Regions from separate parts of the Rossellomorea sp. LjRoot5 genome, predicted to be linked through region 2. Evidence: a T-box and tRNA genes for the amino acid it is inferred to sense, from the RefSeq annotation. Region 2 holds a T-box; the other holds one or more tRNA genes.
The links. A T-box is a leader RNA that pairs with one kind of tRNA and senses whether it is charged. The one in region 2 lies ahead of ACSQ2E_RS07540 (valine--tRNA ligase), so its partner is inferred to be a tRNA-Val.

Region 1: it encodes a tRNA-Val, which carries the amino acid that the T-box ahead of ACSQ2E_RS07540 (valine--tRNA ligase) is inferred to sense. The anticodon was not compared.

What each region holds. Positions count from the first base shown of each region.
Region 1 covers NZ_CAXUQN020000001.1:947,698-957,785, forward strand. The annotation lists gene ACSQ2E_RS04740 (MgtC/SapB family protein) at 1-382, opposite strand, end outside; gene ACSQ2E_RS04745 (DMT family transporter) at 487-1,404, shown strand; gene ACSQ2E_RS04750 (N-acetyltransferase family protein) at 1,394-1,894, shown strand; rRNA gene ACSQ2E_RS04755 (16S ribosomal RNA) at 2,445-3,996, shown strand; rRNA gene ACSQ2E_RS04760 (23S ribosomal RNA) at 4,251-7,187, shown strand; rRNA gene rrf (5S ribosomal RNA) at 7,485-7,601, shown strand; tRNA gene ACSQ2E_RS04770 (tRNA-Val) at 7,612-7,687, shown strand; tRNA gene ACSQ2E_RS04775 (tRNA-Thr) at 7,713-7,788, shown strand; tRNA gene ACSQ2E_RS04780 (tRNA-Lys) at 7,808-7,883, shown strand; tRNA gene ACSQ2E_RS04785 (tRNA-Leu) at 7,949-8,033, shown strand; tRNA gene ACSQ2E_RS04790 (tRNA-Gly) at 8,042-8,116, shown strand; tRNA gene ACSQ2E_RS04795 (tRNA-Leu) at 8,124-8,212, shown strand; tRNA gene ACSQ2E_RS04800 (tRNA-Arg) at 8,270-8,346, shown strand; tRNA gene ACSQ2E_RS04805 (tRNA-Pro) at 8,352-8,428, shown strand; tRNA gene ACSQ2E_RS04810 (tRNA-Ala) at 8,436-8,511, shown strand; tRNA gene ACSQ2E_RS04815 (tRNA-Met) at 8,618-8,694, shown strand; tRNA gene ACSQ2E_RS04820 (tRNA-Ile) at 8,699-8,775, shown strand; tRNA gene ACSQ2E_RS04825 (tRNA-Ser) at 8,794-8,886, shown strand; tRNA gene ACSQ2E_RS04830 (tRNA-Met) at 9,054-9,127, shown strand; tRNA gene ACSQ2E_RS04835 (tRNA-Asp) at 9,248-9,324, shown strand; tRNA gene ACSQ2E_RS04840 (tRNA-Phe) at 9,638-9,713, shown strand; tRNA gene ACSQ2E_RS04845 (tRNA-His) at 9,737-9,812, shown strand; tRNA gene ACSQ2E_RS04850 (tRNA-Gly) at 9,821-9,894, shown strand; tRNA gene ACSQ2E_RS04855 (tRNA-Ile) at 9,905-9,981, shown strand; tRNA gene ACSQ2E_RS04860 (tRNA-Asn) at 9,991-10,065, shown strand; tRNA gene ACSQ2E_RS04865 (tRNA-Ser) at 10,071-10,088, shown strand, end outside.
Region 2 covers NZ_CAXUQN020000001.1:1,479,268-1,489,355, forward strand. The annotation lists gene spoVID (stage VI sporulation protein D) at 1-477, shown strand, start outside; gene ysxE (spore coat protein YsxE) at 616-1,644, shown strand; gene ACSQ2E_RS07535 (hypothetical protein) at 1,680-1,868, opposite strand; T-box leader at 2,033-2,259, shown strand; gene ACSQ2E_RS07540 (valine--tRNA ligase) at 2,313-4,964, shown strand; gene ACSQ2E_RS07545 (bifunctional folylpolyglutamate synthase/dihydrofolate synthase) at 5,095-6,405, shown strand; gene ACSQ2E_RS07550 (sensor domain-containing diguanylate cyclase) at 6,515-8,227, shown strand; gene ACSQ2E_RS07555 (vWA domain-containing protein) at 8,364-10,088, shown strand, end outside.

The DNA of each region.
Region 1 (10,088 bases), 530 kb from region 2:
CCGCAGTTGCTTCGAAATAAAAGCCTGCACCGACGGCTATCCCTATTCCTGCTGCCCCCCAAATCATCGCGGCAGTGGTCAAACCTGAAATACTATCGTTTCCTTTGCGCAGGATGACACCTGCTCCCAGGAAGCCGATACCCGAAACAATCTGAGCGGCTAATCGAAGCGGGTCCATGGTGATATTCACTTTGTCCGAACCCTCAGAAAGATAGGCGGATTCCATGGACACAATCGTTAATAAACAACTCACAATGCAGATGACAAGAGACGTCTTCAGTCCTACAGGCTTTCTCTTCAATTCCCTCTCTAGACCTATAATCAATCCCAATACGGCTGAAACACCGAGTTTTATTAAGAATGTCGTATCTAATAGCTCCATCCATCCCCCTCCAATCCTTCCAGACTACAAAAAAATTCATGTAGTAATTCGATTCGTCTGATTATAAAATAGAGCAATGAACAACATATATCAGGAGGTCTGTCATGTCGGATGCGAAAGTAAATCCATACCTTATACTTGCTATCGGAGTCATCTCCGTTTCCACCTCTGCCATCTTAGTGAAGGTATCGAGTGCGCCATCAGGCATTTTGGCATTTTATCGATTGTTTTTCACCGTTCTTATAATGTCCCCGGTATTTTTTTTAAAGTATGTGAAGGAATTGAAACTTATTACTCTGAGAGACTGGATGTTTTCGATTTTAGCCGGTGTATTCCTGGCGTTTCATTTCATCCTTTGGTTTGAATCCTTACACTACACTTCCGTTGCAAGTTCCACGGTGCTTGTCACGCTGCAACCGTTATTCGCTTTTATCGGTGCGTACCTATTCTTTCAGGAAAAGTTAACGGCAAAGGCTTTATTATCCGCTGTCTTAGCCGTTGTAGGGAGCTTCATCATCAGCTGGGGGGACTTCCGGATAAGCGGCAGCGCTTTATGGGGAGATATTTTGGCTTTAATTGCATGCGCCCTTATAACGGGATACCTCTTATTCGGGCAGACAATCAGAAAACGGCTATCTCTTATGACATATACATACCTCGTTTATGTCATAAGCTCTATCGTCTTATTACTCTATGTCCTTTTCCGATCTGAAAGTCTGGGACCCTACCCGAAAGAAGATTGGATCTATTTCCTTCTTCTTGCCATCATCCCGACGCTACTTGGGCATACATTGTTTAATTGGTCGTTAAAATGGTTAAGTACCTCGACGATCTCCGTGGCCATCCTCTTTGAACCAATAGGCGCATCTCTCCTCGCCTATTGGCTATTAGGGGAAAAAGTACTGATGACTCAGGTGATGGGCGGCATGGTCATTATGACCGGTGTCACGCTTTTCTTAATAGAAGAAAGGAAACTGAAAAAACTTACCCAAGCGAGTGAGGTGAAAACGGATGCACTATAGAAAGGCAGAACTGCAAGACGCAGGGAGCCTCGCTTACGTCCATGTGCATAGCTGGAGGACCACCTACCGGGGGATCGTTTCAGAAGATTACCTCGAGTCTTTATCCATAGTGGAAAGAGAAAAGAGGTGGGTCAGTATCCTTTCAGATGCCCATTACACGTATGTATGCGAAAAGGAAGACGGAGAAATCATCGGCTTTGTTTCAATTGGAAAAGAGCGTTCTGGTAAATATGAAGGAGAGTTGTATGCCATCTATCTTCTGGAAGATTATCAAGGGAAGGGCATTGGGAAAGCATTATTTGATATTGCCAGGGGAGGGCTCAAGAACATGGGCTTCAACTCCATGTGGATCTGGGTGTTGAAAGAGAACCCGTCGAAACACTTTTATTACAAATATAATCCTGTCCTTTTGAAGGAAGAGATATTGACAATAGGGAATGAAGAGCACCGGGAAGAGGGGTTGCTGATGGACCTCAATCAAAAAGACTAAGGAGCGATGGCCCCTTAGTCTTTTTGAATACGTCGGACTCAAGAAAATACGTATGTAAAGCCGGAAAAAACAAAAGCCATGACTACGGAAAAAATAAAGGTCAATCCCCTTACAGGAGCAGTACTTTCACATATCTTAAGGGCCTGTACATAAGAATACGCAAATAAATACACGGCCATGATGAAAGATAGAAATAGTGCAACGGTTGTAAGCATGTCAGAAAAATCCCCTTTCAGAATGCGTAGTACTCATGTATATGGAGAATATCCTTGTAACAGAACAGACCCGAGATTAATAATGTTTTAAGTTTTCCTTAAAAATATATTGCAATAGCATTAACAGCGTGTTATATTAATAAACGTCGCTGATACAGCAAACAACATTCAAGAAAAACAAATGAAAAAGTTGTTGACGCGAAAGTGTAAAACGTGATATATTAATAAAGTCGCTTCTTAGACAAGCGATAAACATTGAACCTTGAAAACTGAACAAAACAAGACAATACGTCAACGTTAATTCTAGATTTATTTTTAAAGAGCTATTCAAACTTTTATCGGAGAGTTTGATCCTGGCTCAGGACGAACGCTGGCGGCGTGCCTAATACATGCAAGTCGAGCGGATTGATGGGAGCTTGCTCCCTGATATCAGCGGCGGACGGGTGAGTAACACGTGGGTAACCTGCCTGTAAGACTGGGATAACTCCGGGAAACCGGGGCTAATACCGGATAACTCATTTCCTCGCATGAGGAAATGTTGAAAGGTGGCTTTTAGCTATCACTTACAGATGGACCCGCGGCGCATTAGCTAGTTGGTGAGGTAACGGCTCACCAAGGCAACGATGCGTAGCCGACCTGAGAGGGTGATCGGCCACACTGGGACTGAGACACGGCCCAGACTCCTACGGGAGGCAGCAGTAGGGAATCTTCCGCAATGGACGAAAGTCTGACGGAGCAACGCCGCGTGAGTGATGAAGGTTTTCGGATCGTAAAGCTCTGTTGTTAGGGAAGAACAAGTGCCGTTCGAATAGGGCGGCACCTTGACGGTACCTAACCAGAAAGCCACGGCTAACTACGTGCCAGCAGCCGCGGTAATACGTAGGTGGCAAGCGTTGTCCGGAATTATTGGGCGTAAAGCGCGCGCAGGTGGTTTCTTAAGTCTGATGTGAAAGCCCACGGCTCAACCGTGGAGGGTCATTGGAAACTGGGGAACTTGAGTGCAGAAGAGGAAAGTGGAATTCCAAGTGTAGCGGTGAAATGCGTAGATATTTGGAGGAACACCAGTGGCGAAGGCGACTTTCTGGTCTGTAACTGACACTGAGGCGCGAAAGCGTGGGGAGCAAACAGGATTAGATACCCTGGTAGTCCACGCCGTAAACGATGAGTGCTAAGTGTTAGGGGGTTTCCGCCCCTTAGTGCTGCAGCTAACGCATTAAGCACTCCGCCTGGGGAGTACGGTCGCAAGACTGAAACTCAAAGGAATTGACGGGGGCCCGCACAAGCGGTGGAGCATGTGGTTTAATTCGAAGCAACGCGAAGAACCTTACCAGGTCTTGACATCCTCTGACAACCCTAGAGATAGGGCTTTCCCCTTCGGGGGACAGAGTGACAGGTGGTGCATGGTTGTCGTCAGCTCGTGTCGTGAGATGTTGGGTTAAGTCCCGCAACGAGCGCAACCCTTGATCTTAGTTGCCAGCATTCAGTTGGGCACTCTAAGATGACTGCCGGTGACAAACCGGAGGAAGGTGGGGATGACGTCAAATCATCATGCCCCTTATGACCTGGGCTACACACGTGCTACAATGGACGGTACAAAGGGCAGCAAGACCGCGAGGTTTAGCCAATCCCATAAAACCGTTCTCAGTTCGGATTGTAGGCTGCAACTCGCCTACATGAAGCTGGAATCGCTAGTAATCGCGGATCAGCATGCCGCGGTGAATACGTTCCCGGGCCTTGTACACACCGCCCGTCACACCACGAGAGTTTGTAACACCCGAAGTCGGTGAGGTAACCTTTTGGAGCCAGCCGCCTAAGGTGGGACAGATGATTGGGGTGAAGTCGTAACAAGGTAGCCGTATCGGAAGGTGCGGCTGGATCACCTCCTTTCTAAGGAAGATTTACAAAACAAGTTGACAGTCGAAGTTTTGTTCAGTTTTGATGGTTCAACCATCAGGGATTTTTGCGAAAGCAAAATATCCAACCATAATGTCTCTTGTGAGACAAATGATTGTTCTTTGAAAACTAGATAAAGATAAATTGATAGTCAAGAAATTACCGAGTATCGCCATTTTAGGGTTTAAACCTTAATTAGTAAGTGATCAAATTTTGATTTAGCAGCAAAGCTGATAAAGCGAAATTTAGGTTAAGTTATGAAGGGCGCACGGTGGATGCCTTGGCACTAGGAGCCGACGAAGGACGGGACTAACACCGATATGCTTTGGGGAGCTGTAAGTGAGCTTTGATCCAGAGATTTCCGAATGGGGGAACCCATTGTTCGTAATGGAACAATATCCTTACTTGAATACATAGAGTATGGAAGGCAGACCCAGGGAACTGAAACATCTAAGTACCTGGAGGAAGAGAAAGCAATTGCGATTCCCTGAGTAGCGGCGAGCGAAACGGGATATAGCCCAAACCAAGAGGCTTGCCTCTTGGGGTTGTAGGACACTCTATACGGAGTTACAAAGGAATGAAGTAGACGAAGAAGTCTGGAAAGGCTCGTCAAAGAAGGTAACAACCCTGTAGTTGAAACTTCATTCCCTCTTGAGTGGATCCTGAGTACGGCGGGACACGTGAAATCCCGTCGGAAGCTGGGAGGACCATCTCCCAAGGCTAAATACTCCCTAGTGACCGATAGTGAACCAGTACCGTGAGGGAAAGGTGAAAAGCACCCCGGAAGGGGAGTGAAATAGAACCTGAAACCGTGTGCCTACAAGTAGTCAGAGCCCGTTAACGGGTGATGGCGTGCCTTTTGTAGAATGAACCGGCGAGTTACGATCCCATGCAAGGTTAAGTTGATAAGACGGAGCCGCAGCGAAAGCGAGTCTGAATAGGGCGAATTTAGTATGTGGTCGTAGACCCGAAACCAGGTGATCTACCCATGTCCAGGATGAAGTTCAGGTAACACTGAATGGAGGTCCGAACCCACGCACGTTGAAAAGTGCGGGGATGAGGTGTGGGTAGCGGAGAAATTCCAATCGAACTTGGAGATAGCTGGTTCTCTCCGAAATAGCTTTAGGGCTAGCCTCATGTGTAAGAGTCTTGGAGGTAGAGCACTGTTTGGACTAGGGGCCCTCATCGGGTTACCGAATTCAGACAAACTCCGAATGCCAAAGACTTATCCATGGGAGTCAGACTGCGAGTGATAAGATCCGTAGTCGAAAGGGAAACAGCCCAGACCACCAGCTAAGGTCCCAAAGTATACGTTAAGTGGAAAAGGATGTGGAGTTGCTTAGACAACCAGGATGTTGGCTTAGAAGCAGCCACCATTTAAAGAGTGCGTAATAGCTCACTGGTCGAGTGACTCTGCGCCGAAAATGTACCGGGGCTAAACGTATCACCGAAGCTGTGGATTGACACCTCTAGGTGTCAGTGGTAGGAGAGCGTTCTAAGGACTGCGAAGCTAGACCGTAAGGACTGGTGGAGTGCTTAGAAGTGAGAATGCCGGTATGAGTAGCGAAAGATGGGTGAGAATCCCATCCACCGAATGCCTAAGGTTTCCTGAGGAAGGCTCGTCCGCTCAGGGTTAGTCGGGACCTAAGTCGAGGCCGATAGGCGTAGACGATGGACAACAGGTTGATATTCCTGTACCACCTCTTTTCCGTTTGAGCAATGGGGGGACGCAGGAGGATAGGGTAAGCGCACTGCTGGATATGTGCGTCTAAGCAGTTAGGCTGATGATGAGGCAAATCCCATCATCTTAGAAGGCTGAGCTGTGACAGCGAGCGAATTATAGTAGCGAAGTTCCTGATTCCACACTGCCAAGAAAAGCCTCTAGCGAGGAAAAAGGTGCCCGTACCGCAAACCGACACAGGTAGGCGAGGAGAGAATCCTAAGGTGAGCGAGAGAACTCTCGTTAAGGAACTCGGCAAAATGACCCCGTAACTTCGGGAGAAGGGGTGCTCTGGTAGGGTGCAAGCCCGAGAGAGCCGCAGTGAATAGGCCCAGGCGACTGTTTAGCAAAAACACAGGTCTCTGCGAAGCCGTAAGGCGAAGTATAGGGGCTGACGCCTGCCCGGTGCTGGAAGGTTAAGAGGAGTGCTTAGCGTAAGCGAAGGTGCGAATCGAAGCCCCAGTAAACGGCGGCCGTAACTATAACGGTCCTAAGGTAGCGAAATTCCTTGTCGGGTAAGTTCCGACCCGCACGAAAGGCGTAACGATCTGGGCACTGTCTCAACGAGAGACTCGGTGAAATTATAGTACCTGTGAAGATGCAGGTTACCCGCGACAGGACGGAAAGACCCCGTGGAGCTTTACTGTAGCCTGATATTGAATTTTGGTACAGCTTGTACAGGATAGGTAGGAGCCTTGGAAACCGGAGCGCTAGCTTCGGTGGAGGCATCGGTGGGATACTACCCTGGCTGTATTGAAATTCTAACCCGCGCCCCTTATCGGGGTGGGAGACAGTGTCAGGTGGGCAGTTTGACTGGGGCGGTCGCCTCCTAAAGAGTAACGGAGGCGCCCAAAGGTTCCCTCAGAATGGTTGGAAATCATTCGCAGAGTGTAAAGGCACAAGGGAGCTTGACTGCGAGACCTACAAGTCGAGCAGGGACGAAAGTCGGGCTTAGTGATCCGGTGGTTCCGCATGGAAGGGCCATCGCTCAACGGATAAAAGCTACCCCGGGGATAACAGGCTTATCTCCCCCAAGAGTCCACATCGACGGGGAGGTTTGGCACCTCGATGTCGGCTCATCGCATCCTGGGGCTGTAGTCGGTCCCAAGGGTTGGGCTGTTCGCCCATTAAAGCGGTACGCGAGCTGGGTTCAGAACGTCGTGAGACAGTTCGGTCCCTATCCGTCGTGGGCGCAGGAAATTTGAGAGGAGCTGTCCTTAGTACGAGAGGACCGGGATGGACGCACCGCTGGTGTACCAGTTGTCTTGCCAAAGGCATCGCTGGGTAGCTATGTGCGGAAGGGATAAGTGCTGAAAGCATCTAAGCATGAAGCCCCCCTCGAGATGAGATTTCCCATCACGTAAGTGAGTAAGATCCCTAGAAGATGACTAGGTAGATAGGTCAGAGATGGAAGCATGGCGACATGTGGAGTTGACTGATACTAATCGATCGAGGACTTAACCACATTATAAAGCGGAGGCGGCTTGAACAGAGACGACAAGCATTTCTGGGCAATCAGAAGAGGGTGCTTTTTACCCTCAGCTGATTGAACTGAAATGACCTCGAGTCTCTAGCCGCCGGAGCTGGATTACTGTCTACTTGTAATAGTAGATACAACAATGGGTCGATATTCGGCTTTCTTGACATCAATTCTTTATCTAGTTTTCAGGGAATAATTTTTATACGAAAATATAAAAAAACCTTGAAATATTATGTCTACACGATATAATAATACTTGTCCTTAAAAAGAGACAAGACATAGTCTGGTGACAATGGCGAAGAGGTCACACCCGTTCCCATGCCGAACACGGAAGTTAAGCTCTTCAGCGCCGATGGTAGTTGGGGGATCTCCCCCTGTGAGAGTAGGACGTCGCCAGGCTATATAACAAGGAGGATTAGCTCAGCTGGGAGAGCATCTGCCTTACAAGCAGAGGGTCGGCGGTTCGATCCCGTCATCCTCCACCATTTTAACCACTTAGAAACTTACCGTGCCGGTGTAGCTCAACTGGTAGAGCAACTGACTTGTAATCAGTAGGTTGGGGGTTCAAGTCCTCTTGCCGGCACCATTTGGTTTTTTTATGAGATGAGCCATTAGCTCAGTTGGTAGAGCATCTGACTTTTAATCAGAGGGTCGAAGGTTCGAATCCTTCATGGCTCACCAAAGATTTTTGCCCTGGCAAAATATCTTACCATTGTTTTTCTCCAATGTGAAAAACAAAAATATATGCGGGTGTGGCGGAATTGGCAGACGCACCAGACTTAGGATCTGGCGCCGCAAGGCGTGGGGGTTCAAGTCCCTTCACCCGCACCATTTCTTTTGCGGAAGTAGTTCAGTGGTAGAACACCACCTTGCCAAGGTGGGGGTCGCGGGTTCGAATCCCGTCTTCCGCTCCAGAGACTTGCCGGGGTGGCGGAACTGGCAGACGCACAGGACTTAAAATCCTGCGGTAGGTGACTACCGTACCGGTTCGATTCCGGTCCTCGGCACCAGAATTTTTTGCGACAGCAAAATATCTATCCTTACGTTACTATTAAAGAATTCATTTAGCGCCCGTAGCTCAATTGGATAGAGCGTTTGACTACGGATCAAAAGGTTAGGGGTTCGACTCCTCTCGGGCGCGCCATATATCGGGAAGTAGCTCAGCTTGGTAGAGCACTTGGTTTGGGACCAAGGGGTCGCAGGTTCGAATCCTGTCTTCCCGACCACTTCTTTGGGGCCTTAGCTCAGCTGGGAGAGCGCCTGCTTTGCACGCAGGAGGTCAGCGGTTCGATCCCGCTAGGCTCCACCAAGATTTTTTGCTCCAGCAAAATAATCTTCATTGATTTTTGCGAAGCAAAATAAATTCCCTTTATGTTTTACGAAAGTGAAACTTAATACTATGTTATATGTTTCTTGGCGGTGTAGCTCAGCTGGCTAGAGCGTACGGTTCATACCCGTGAGGTCGGGGGTTCGATCCCCTCCGCCGCTACCAATAGGGACCTTTAGCTCAGTTGGTTAGAGCAGACGGCTCATAACCGTCCGGTCGTAGGTTCGAGTCCTACAAGGTCCACCAAGTACCATTTTTCATTACGGAGGAATACCCAAGTCCGGCTGAAGGGATCGGTCTTGAAAACCGACAGGGGTGTAACAGCCCGCGGGGGTTCGAATCCCCCTTCCTCCTCCATATTATCTTTTATATTTTATCGTCGCGGGGTGGAGCACGACCGAATAATCTTCGGAGCCTTCACATCAGCGCAACGACTGAGCAACAGCTTGAATAAGCTTACTGAAGTCGGAGCGGATCTGCGTGATGCTTTATGGGATAGTAGAAACTTAATAATATTTTATCGTCGCGGGGTGGAGCAGTTCGGTAGCTCGTCGGGCTCATAACCCGAAGGTCGCAGGTTCAAATCCTGTCCCCGCAATACCATTTTGATTTATTTATGAATTAGGAAATTGATAATTCGCGATGAGTCACGTATGGATAGTTATTTTCGCTAGCGCGAAGGTAATGAAAGTTATTTTTGCTAGCGCAAAAAAACTTTGGTCCGGTAGTTCAGTTGGTTAGAATGCCTGCCTGTCACGCAGGAGGTCGCGGGTTCGAGTCCCGTCCGGACCGCCATTTATTTTTTGATATAGTTCTGTTTCTTCAAATGGAAAAGGGTTTCGATAAGTGAGAAGGTCGAGGAAGCGATCGAAGGAACACCGGAGCGTATTTAACATACGTGAGGATGTGACTGAGAGAGCTGACGAAGAGATTCGAAGCTTAGGGGAAGCCGAAAACTATTTGGCTCAGTAGCTCAGTTGGTAGAGCACGATGAATAAGCTTCACCCGAGTAAACTTCAGCGTACAGCTCGAGCAGCTCCTTGATTCAGCATCCTGAGAGCTGGACGATGGACTACAACATTCTAATTGTAGGATGCATACTAAATATGGCTCAGTAGCTCAGTTGGTAGAGCAATGGACTGAAAATCCATGTGTCGGCGGTTCGATTCCGTCCTGAGCCACCATTTTTCTATTTAGACACATTATGGCGATTGTGGCGAAGTGGTTAACGCACCTGATTGTGGTTCAGGCATTCGTGGGTTCGATTCCCATCAGTCGCCCCATATTTAGTGCGGGTGTAGTTTAGTGGTAAAACCTCAGCCTTCCAAGCTGATGATGAGGGTTCGATTCCCTTCACCCGCTCCAATTCATTTTTGGGCCTATAGCTCAGCTGGTTAGAGCGCACGCCTGATAAGCGTGAGGTCGGTGGTTCGAGTCCACTTAGGCCCACCATTATATTATTCCGCAGTAGCTCAGTGGTAGAGCTATCGGCTGTTAACCGATCGGTCGCAAGTTCGAATCTTGCCTGCGGAGCCATATTTGGAGAAGTACTCAAGTGG
Region 2 (10,088 bases):
CAACCGCCTCCTTCCTATGAGGAAGTCGACTACCGGAAAGAAAATGTATTCCAGCTTCCCCAGCATGAGCTGAGTGAGTCGTCTGAGGAGCAGCATGCTGAACCGAAGGCCGCTTATACGCCGCCTCCAGCACCTAAGTACAAGGAGCAGGAGATGGAAGAAGAAGAGTCCTCCTCCTCATCAGCCGTAGAAGCAGAGATGGAAGAGGAAGAAAAGGAAGAAAAGAAAAAGACGAAGGGCAAAAAGAAGTATGAATCCATTTCATTGACTGATTTCTTTGCCCGGAAAGAAGAGGAAAGGGGAGCGACTCTTCGGGTATGCATCGTCCAGGAGGGAGAAAACCTGGATTATATTGCTGAAAAATATGATTTGACCATTCCACAGCTATTAAGGGTGAATCAACTCGAAGCGAATCAGGACGTATATGCCGGTCAGGTTCTATATATCCCGAACAGCGAATTCGTTTTCAAGGGATAAAGGAAAATAGCAAGGTCACTCCCATCAGAGGACCATAGAAGAGAGTCAAAGTATCATAGTGGAAATGACGGGGCTGACACCAAATTCATTGGAGTTGGTCCGTTTTTTTTAGAAAAGTAATCGTAGAAGGTGAGAGAAATGGCGCAAACGCTGGAGGGATTGAAGCCTGTCTTGCAACCTTATGGGGTCGAACCTCATTTTGTTGAAAGCTACGGAAGGATTTCGAAAGTATTTTCAAATAAAGGCACTCTGGCCGTCAAACAGCTTCCAGCCCAAAATGGCGTGGACTTCGTCCGGAATGTACAAATGCTGTTTCAGCGGGGCTATAATCGTATCGTCCCGATTTATCCCACCCTGGATGGCCGCTATGCTGTGTGGAATCAGGGGGATTTATATTATGTCATGCCGTGGCTGATGAACCAGGAAAGAGAAGATCAGTTTGAAAAGCACCAAAAGATGTTCAGGGAATTGGCGAGGCTCCACACTCTTTCCTCCCACGAAGTGAAAATCGATAAGGAAGAGAGAGAATCCCATTATGAGCAGCTCACGTCGAGATGGGATAAAGAGCAGGCGTTCCTTGATGAATACGTGGAAGCATGTGAAAAGACCACCTACATGTCCCCTTTTCAATTTCATTATTGCATGTATTACAAGGACGCTTCACAAGCGTTGAAGTTTTCCCGTAAAATGCTGGATGAATGGTATGAGGACACGAAGGAGCTTGAAAAGGTAAGGACCGTGATCACCCATGGAAAGGTTTCGACGGAGCATTTTTTATTCGATGAAAGGGGTTTGGGGTATTTTCATAACTTTGAGAACTCAAAGATGGCGTCCCCATTTCATGATCTACTCCCGTTCTTGTCGAGAACATTGAAGACCTATCCTAAATACTACGAGGAATGTATTGAATGGCTCACCACCTATTTTCAGCATTTTACCGTCCGGAATGAAGAAAGGCTTCTGTTCATGAGCTACCTGGCATATCCGAGCTCCGTCATTGCAGTTGTGGAAAAATACTTCCATACCCCGAAGGATAAGCGGAATGAACGGAAGTCACTAAAGAAGTTGCAGCGTCACTATTGGTTACTGAAAAATACCGAATATGTGGTCATGCGACTGGATGAAATGGAAAAGCAGAAGAAAGAGCAGGCCGAGCAGGCTGAATAAAAAAAGGACTGACGAATCCACCTTTCGTCAGTCCCTTAAATCCAATCGAAGTAAATGGCAAGACCGATACCGATAAACAGGGTTAACAGAAGAACATCAAAAGTGGTTGGTAAGAGAATCGTGCGGATGCCTTGAAAGATGGTAAAAGGTATGATGAATTGCTTACATATTAATCGGGCGTTGCCCATCCATTTCTGTAAGGTGTACTGGTTGATTTTTTTCATCATCATCCACTCACTTTCCTGGGTATATTCACTACTTTATCTTATGAATCTGATATGGAATGGTGCCTATGTATGGGCAAAATGAATATTTTTCAATGAAAATGCCAATAATGATTGACGAAAGTTTATCTTATCCTATACTATAATGAGTAAATAAATAATCATGAAAAGCAATGAACAGGAAGAGTACATTGGTCCTTACTTTCAGAGAGGAAAATCGTTTGCTGAGAGATTTTCTACGTTAAGACAATGGAAGGTCGCCTGAAGAGCTGCTTCTATGAATGTCAGTAGTAGAAGCCGGTTAAAAGCCGTTATAATCGTCGAGAGTTCAGGAGGTTTCTTACTCCTGAGAAAAAAGGTGGTACCGCGAATGGAATCCTTCGTCCTTTTCACAGGACGGGGGATTTTTTTATTTTTTTTTAGAACGATATAGGAGGAAATCACATGGAAACTCAAGATCAACAATTATCAATGCCGACAAAATATGATCCGAATGCCATTGAACAGGGCCGGTACAAATGGTGGCTTGAAGGGAAATTCTTCGAAGCGACAAACGATAAGGAAAAGGAACCGTACACTATCGTCATCCCGCCGCCGAACGTAACGGGGAAACTTCATCTTGGTCATGCCTGGGACACAGCGCTGCAGGACATCCTGACAAGAATGAAACGCATGCAAGGGTACGACGTACTATGGCTGCCTGGTATGGACCATGCTGGAATTGCCACTCAGGCGAAAGTAGATGAAAAACTCCGCAGCCAGGGGATTTCACGCTATGATCTCGGTCGTGAGAAATTCGTGGAAGAAACGTGGAAATGGAAAGAAGAATATGCCGAGCACATCCGCCAGCAGTGGGCGAAAGTCGGACTGGGACTGGATTACAGCCGTGAGCGCTTCACACTTGATGAAGGCCTGTCCGATGCCGTTCAGAAAGTATTCATCGATCTTTATAATAAAGGCTTAATCTACCGCGGGGAATATATCATCAACTGGGATCCTGCGACGAAGACGGCACTATCCGATATCGAGGTTATTCATAAAGATGTACAGGGTGCATTTTATCATATGAGATATCCACTTGCTGATGGAAGCGGCCACATTGAAATCGCGACAACCCGTCCGGAAACGATGTTAGGAGATACAGCGGTTGCGGTACATCCGGAAGACGACCGATACAAGCACCTGATCGGGAAGAAAGTCATCCTCCCAATCGTAGGGCGTGAGATCCCGATCGTCGGTGATGATTATGTGGATATGGAATTCGGTTCCGGCGCGGTGAAAATCACACCTGCCCATGACCCGAATGACTTTGAAATCGGTAACCGTCATAATCTTGAACGCATCCTGGTGATGAATGAAGATGGTACGATGAACGAAATGGCTGATAAATATAACGGTATGGACCGTTTTGACTGCCGTAAGCAAATTGTGAAGGACCTTCAGGACTCCGGTGTATTATTCAAGATTGAAGAGCATATGCATTCGGTTGGGCATTCGGAGCGAAGCGGGGCAGTGGTTGAACCTTATCTTTCAACCCAATGGTTCGTTAAGATGGATCCATTAGCTGAAGAAGCAGTTAAACTTCAAGAAAGTGAAAAGAAGATTAACTTTGTACCTGACCGATTTGAAACTTCTTACTTACGCTGGATGGAAAACACACGTGACTGGTGTATTTCACGTCAATTATGGTGGGGGCACAGAATCCCGGCATGGTACCACAATGAAACTGGAGAAATATACGTAGGAAAAGATGCTCCAAAAGACATTGAAAACTGGACACAGGAAGAAGACGTACTAGATACTTGGTTTAGTTCAGCACTATGGCCATTCTCAACAATGGGCTGGCCGGATGTGAATGCAGAGGACTTTAAGCGTTACTACCCAACCAATACGCTTGTGACAGGGTACGATATTATCGGATTCTGGGTATCACGAATGATATTCCAAGGCTTGGAGTTTACTGGTGAAAGACCATTTAAAGACGTACTCATTCATGGGTTAGTGCGTGATGCCGATGGCCGTAAGATGAGTAAATCATTAGGAAACGGTGTAGACCCGATGGATGTCATCGAAAAATACGGTTCCGATTCCCTTCGTTACTTCCTGACAACTGGAAGCTCACCGGGACAGGATCTGCGCTTCTCATTTGAAAAGGTTGAGTCGGTTTGGAATTTTGCGAACAAGATCTGGAACGCATCCCGTTTTGCACTGATGAACATGGATGGCATGACATACGACGAAATCGATTTATCAGGTGAAAAGTCCGTAGCCGATAAATGGATCCTCACCCGATTAAATGAAACGATTGAAACGGTGACACGACTGGCAGATCGTTATGAATTCGGTGAAGTTGGACGCTTATTATACAACTTCATCTGGGATGATTTCTGTGACTGGTACATTGAAATGGCTAAACTGCCTCTATACGGTGAAGACGAAGCTGCGAAGAAGACGACCCGTTCAATTCTGGCTTATGTCCTCGACAACACCATGAGACTCCTGCACCCATTCATGCCGTTTATTACCGAGGAAATATGGCAGAACTTGCCGCATCAAGGCGAATCGATCACTGTAGCGGCTTGGCCGACGGTTGACGATAAGCTGACAGACAAAGCGGCTGCAGAAGAGATGAAGCTCCTGGTTGATATCATCCGTGCCGTACGGAATGTTCGTGCCGAGGTGAACACGCCGATGAGTAAACAAATCAACCTGATGCTGAAAGCCAAAGACGCACATACCCTGAAGATCATGGAAAAGAATCAATCGTATATCGAGAAATTCTGTAATCCGGAAAAGCTTGAGATGGGTACGGATTTAGAAGCACCGGAAAAAGCGATGACGGCAGTCGTGACAGGCGTTGATCTGTACCTTCCATTAGAAGGGCTGATCAATATCGAAGAAGAAATTGCGCGACTTCAAAAGGAACTGGAAAAATGGACGAAGGAAGTATCCCGTGTCCAAGGCAAGCTTAACAATGAAAAGTTTGTAAGCAAAGCCCCTCAGAAAGTAGTGGACGAGGAAAAAGAGAAAGAAAAAGATTATTTAGAGAAACAAGCGACTGTGAAAGCGAGAATCGAAGAGCTTAAATCGGTTTAATGTGTCTGAATAAATAGAAGGTAAGGAAGAGGGCTTTAGAATCGGGTCTGATAGATAGGGGGATCCCTCCTCAATCAGGCCTGATTGGGGCCCTTTTTCTAATGAAGCCTATGTGGGAGTGAAAAAATTGATGAATTATGAACAAGCTGTCGCATGGATCCACTCAAGACTCAGACTTGGGATCAAGCCGGGGTTGATGAGAATGAATTATCTGTTGGAGGAACTCGGGAACCCTCATCAAAAGCTGAAAACTGTCCATATTGGCGGTACGAATGGAAAAGGGTCCACCGTTACCTATTTGAGGAATGTGTTACAGGAATCAGGATATACAGTCGGAACGTTTACCTCTCCATACTTTGAACGTTTCAATGAACGGATCAGCATGAATGGAGATCCTGTCAGCGATGAGGATTTGACGCGTCTTGTCGAGAAGGTTAAGCCTATCGCGGAAAAGATGGAACAATTGGAGTGGGGTACTCCCTCTGAATTTGAAGTCATTACGGCCATGAGCTTTTATTATTTTGCCGAATTGGAACCCGTCGACCTGGTGCTCTATGAGGTTGGGCTCGGGGGAAGACTGGATTCGACGAATGTCATCATCCCCATGGTTTCCGTGATCACGAGCATCGGAATGGACCATATGCAGTTTCTTGGAAATAGATTGGAAGATATCGCATTTGAGAAAGCGGGAATCATTAAACACAATGTACCTGTCATTTCAGGGGTCCAACAGCCTGAAGCAAGGAACGTTATCAAAGAAAAAGCCCTTGAAAGGGAAAGTGATGTATTTCAACTTGAGCAGGATTTTACTGTCGAGCGTCTCGCCTTATTGGAAAAGGGGGAAAGATTCGAGTATAGGTCTCCCCTGCAATATGACATATTCGAACTTTCCATGATTGGAGCCCATCAAATCAATAATGCAGCCCTCGCCATCAAAGTCGTCGAGCTCCTTGTGAAAAACCAGGAGATGAAAATAGAAGCGGAGCACATCAAGAGAGGATTAAAGAAGGCATCATGGCCGGGGAGAATGGAGGCATTATCCGCTACACGTGAGATATACATTGATGGTGCCCATAATCCAGAAGGAGTGGATGCCCTCGTGAAGACGGTCAAGGAACGCTTCCTTCATAAAAAAGTGACCGTTCTTTTCTCGGCACTTCACGATAAAGAGTTAAGGCCGATGATCTCTCAATTGGAAGAAGCAGTGGATGACATCGGGTTTACGAGCTTTGATTTTCCGAGAGTGGCATCAGTTGAAGAACTGTACGAGGCTTCTTCACACCCAAATAAGGCAGAAGTCCATGATTGGAAAAAGTATCTTGAAGAGAAAATCGCCGTCATGGAAGAAGATGATGTCCTGCTCATAACCGGATCCTTATACTTTTTATCTGAAGTAAAACCATATTTACTTCCTTTATTGGAAAATTACAGAAAAAAGTAAGTGACTTTATTCAGATGCTTTGATAAAATATTCTTAAACTTGTGACTATTTAACTAGTATAGTATGATCAGACTATATTAAATTCATGGAAAACCTATGGGGGATAGATATGACGTTACCATTGAAGAAAAAGCTATACATATTGCTGGCATGGTTTGCGGTTGTACCGGCAGGTTTGTATTTTACATATCAATACTATCCCCCTGAAAATATTGCGGGTAATGAGCTTGAGTTTATTACATTAGTGGCATTTGCGACTTTTATCCCACTCATGCCCATCGTGATCAACGGTGCGACCATCTTCTTCATCCAGTGGGTGACACTCGTCGGTTTCATCAAGTATGGCCTATTTATTGAGATTGTACTTATGCAGTTCTCGATCATCCCCTTACTCATAAGGCTCCGGGTGACGAAGAACGACTGGCACAGGATCCCATTAAATTCGTTGATGTTCTTTTTGGTTTCATGCATCAGTGGTTTAATCTATTTTATGGTGGGAGGGGAAATCGCCGAAAGGGAACTCGGTCAGCTGATCTTACCGATCCTTTGTTACCAGATCGTATCCATTATGATCAATCAGGTCCTCCTCCTTCTCTATCATCATTATGTGGCTAACAATGACGTGCGTTTTTACAGTAAGGACTTTGTGTGGGATTTCACCGCCAATATGATCATGTTCCCTCTTTCACTCTCACTCTATTATTTGACATTTGAACTGGGGGCGTTTGCCTCGTTGCTGATTGGAGTCCCGTTCGTCAGTCTCTCCATCATCTTAAAGCTCTATAATTCATCCGAGAATATCAATGAATACCTTCAAAAAGCAGGGGAAATCGGGCATCAACTAACAGAGAGCCTAAAGGTCAAAGAAGTCCTGGATATTTTCATCGAGAAGATCATCGAGACGCTGCCCGTCGAATATGCGTATATACTCGACTGCCATGAAGAGGGGTTGGTGCTGCTTAGACGGTTTGAAAATGGAGAAATGAAATCGAATAATCTTCGTCCCCTCAAGAAAAACCAGGGGATCAGCGGAGTGGTCTGGGAAACGGGGAAGTCCGTCCTGTATACTTCCCGGTCGGAATGGACCGACATCGCCGAAGGCTATATGCCGGAGGATGTGGAAAGCGTACTATGTGTGCCCATCGTCAGAAGCCAGAAGGTGAGAGGGATCCTTCTTCTCGCTTCCTCTAAAAAGAAAGCGTATGAGAAATTCCAATTGATGATCGTCGATATCCTATGCTCCTATTTTGGGATTGCCATTGCCAATGCAAGGCACCATGAACGTACGAAACAGAACAGTGAACGATGCGCTCTTACAGGTCTCTACAATTACCGCTACTTCGAGGATCTGCTTTCCATGGAATATAGCCATCTCGAGGCAGGGAAGAGAAAGAATCTGTCCCTCATCATGCTGGATCTTGACCACTTCAAAGTGATCAATGATAACTACGGTCACCAGAGCGGTAACGAAATCCTCATACAACTGGCCGAACGCCTCCGTGCATTAATTTCCACTAAAGGAACCGTGGCAAGATACGGCGGAGAGGAATTTGTGATCCTCCTTCCCGACACGGAACGGGAAGAGGCACTCCGCATCGCAGAATACGTCAGGGGCACGATTGCCAATCAGCCGTTCACGCTCCATGACAGCCTGGACGAATCCAACAAACAGATGATGGTCAGGGTCACGGCGAGCATCGGCTTATCGACCGCACCCGAAGACGCAGACGATACCATGGCACTCATTCGTCATGCCGACCGCGCCCTGTATACGGGAGCGAAGCAGGCAGGGAGGAACCGGGTAGCGCAGTATGTGAAATAAGGAAAAGGATGTCTAAAGGAATCGTGGACATCCTTTTTTTAATGAATATACTATCATGTGAGTATTAAGTCCTATTAAAATAGTTTCAAGATTGATATAATACATGTATTATAGGATAGCCAAAATGAGGGATATTATGAGAATGCAACCAAAAATTCCATTACTATTCATCCTGTTTCTTACACTACTAATGAATTCGTCCATAACATATGCTAAAGGGAATGCTGATTTAAATGTGGATTTTAATGTAACACCGTCTCAAAGTGTGATCGTGAAACTGGCAGAAGGGAATGCAAAAGCGTCATTAGACTTCAATATTATTCCGGCAGGAGAAGTGAAGGAGGCAAAGCGTCCCCCTATTGATGTCGTCTTTATCTTTGATAAATCAGGCTCGATGAATAGCACGAAGGATAAAATGCAAAATGCAAAAGACGGACTGACCAGTGCCGTTCAATTCTTTGAAAAAAACAAGCAGGAGAATGACCGCTTTTCTCTCATTACCTTTTCATCCGAGATTGAAACAATCCTTCCCCTAAGCAATGACCTCGATGCTATTAAAACATCTATGTTCCATACAACGGCTTATGGTGGCACAAATTACACAGATCCTATGCGTGCTGCAAAACACATGCTGAGAGATTCCAAAAATGAAAAGTATATTGTTTTCCTGACTGACGGACAGCCCATGATTGCAACGGCCGTTGAAAAAGTAAAAAGAGAAGAATGTACAAGACCATTTTGGTTTATTTGTGGTGAAACAGATATTGTCGAGAGTGATCAACAAGTGATATATGACTTTCAAAACAGATATTATTATAATAGATGGCTTCATAAAATATATTCCCCGGATAGTAGTAAGTTGAGATCATTATACATTCCTTCCGCATTTTCGATGGATGGAACTTCTTTTCAATCGGGTTGGTACAATCCAGGAGATTTGGAAATAAACAGTCAACAAATGCAGGCTCTGATTAAACAAAAAGGCCTTGAAGTTTCCAAAGAATTATACAACTCCAACATCACCCTGCACACGCTCGGATACGGGGAAGGCAACCTTGATGACCGATACCTTCAAATACTGGCCGAGCAGACTTCCGGCAGCTTCATTAAAGCAGGTGAGGGAAGTGTCTCGGGTGCATTTGAAAAGCTGGCGAATAAGATAAACTCCGTTAAATTGGAAGGGGAAGCAGTCGTACCTTTGCCTGCAAACACAGTAGTTGACCGTAATCAATATAAAGTGGTCAATAATTCGGTATATTTACCGTTTTCTACCGTGTATGAAGTGGGCCAGGGAGCACCATCACCCATTACCCTATCATTACCGGTTGAATTTACGACAAAGGGCTCATACACATTTAATCATTTAAAAATACAATACAAAACAGCAGAAGAAACTTCATGGAGATATACCGAAAATAAATCGGTGACGATCCAGGTGAAGGATGATGCACCTGCATCCGTTACAGGTAAGCTTGAACTGAATAAGATCAATCAAGAATTGTTCAATTTAATTATTGAGCAAGGAAAAGATACCAACTCATTTACGGGTAAGTATCAGCTGGAATTCGGTGGCCTGGTAAATCCAAATGCCAAGGGGAACTTAAGTGATATCACCATCTACCAGCCGTTACCTGAAGGGGTGGAAGTGGAAGCTGGCAATAACCTTACAGTAGAAAATATGAATGGCCAACGAACCGCTGTCATGAGATTGACTCAAAGGGTGAATTTTGAGAACGGGAAATTTTCTCAACCCGCGCTTTCCGCCAATATGAAAATAAAGGCTATATGGGCCATCAATAATGTAAAGATGCCTCAGCCGAAGGTTTCTTACGTTGATTCGAGATATGGTACAGCAGTGGTC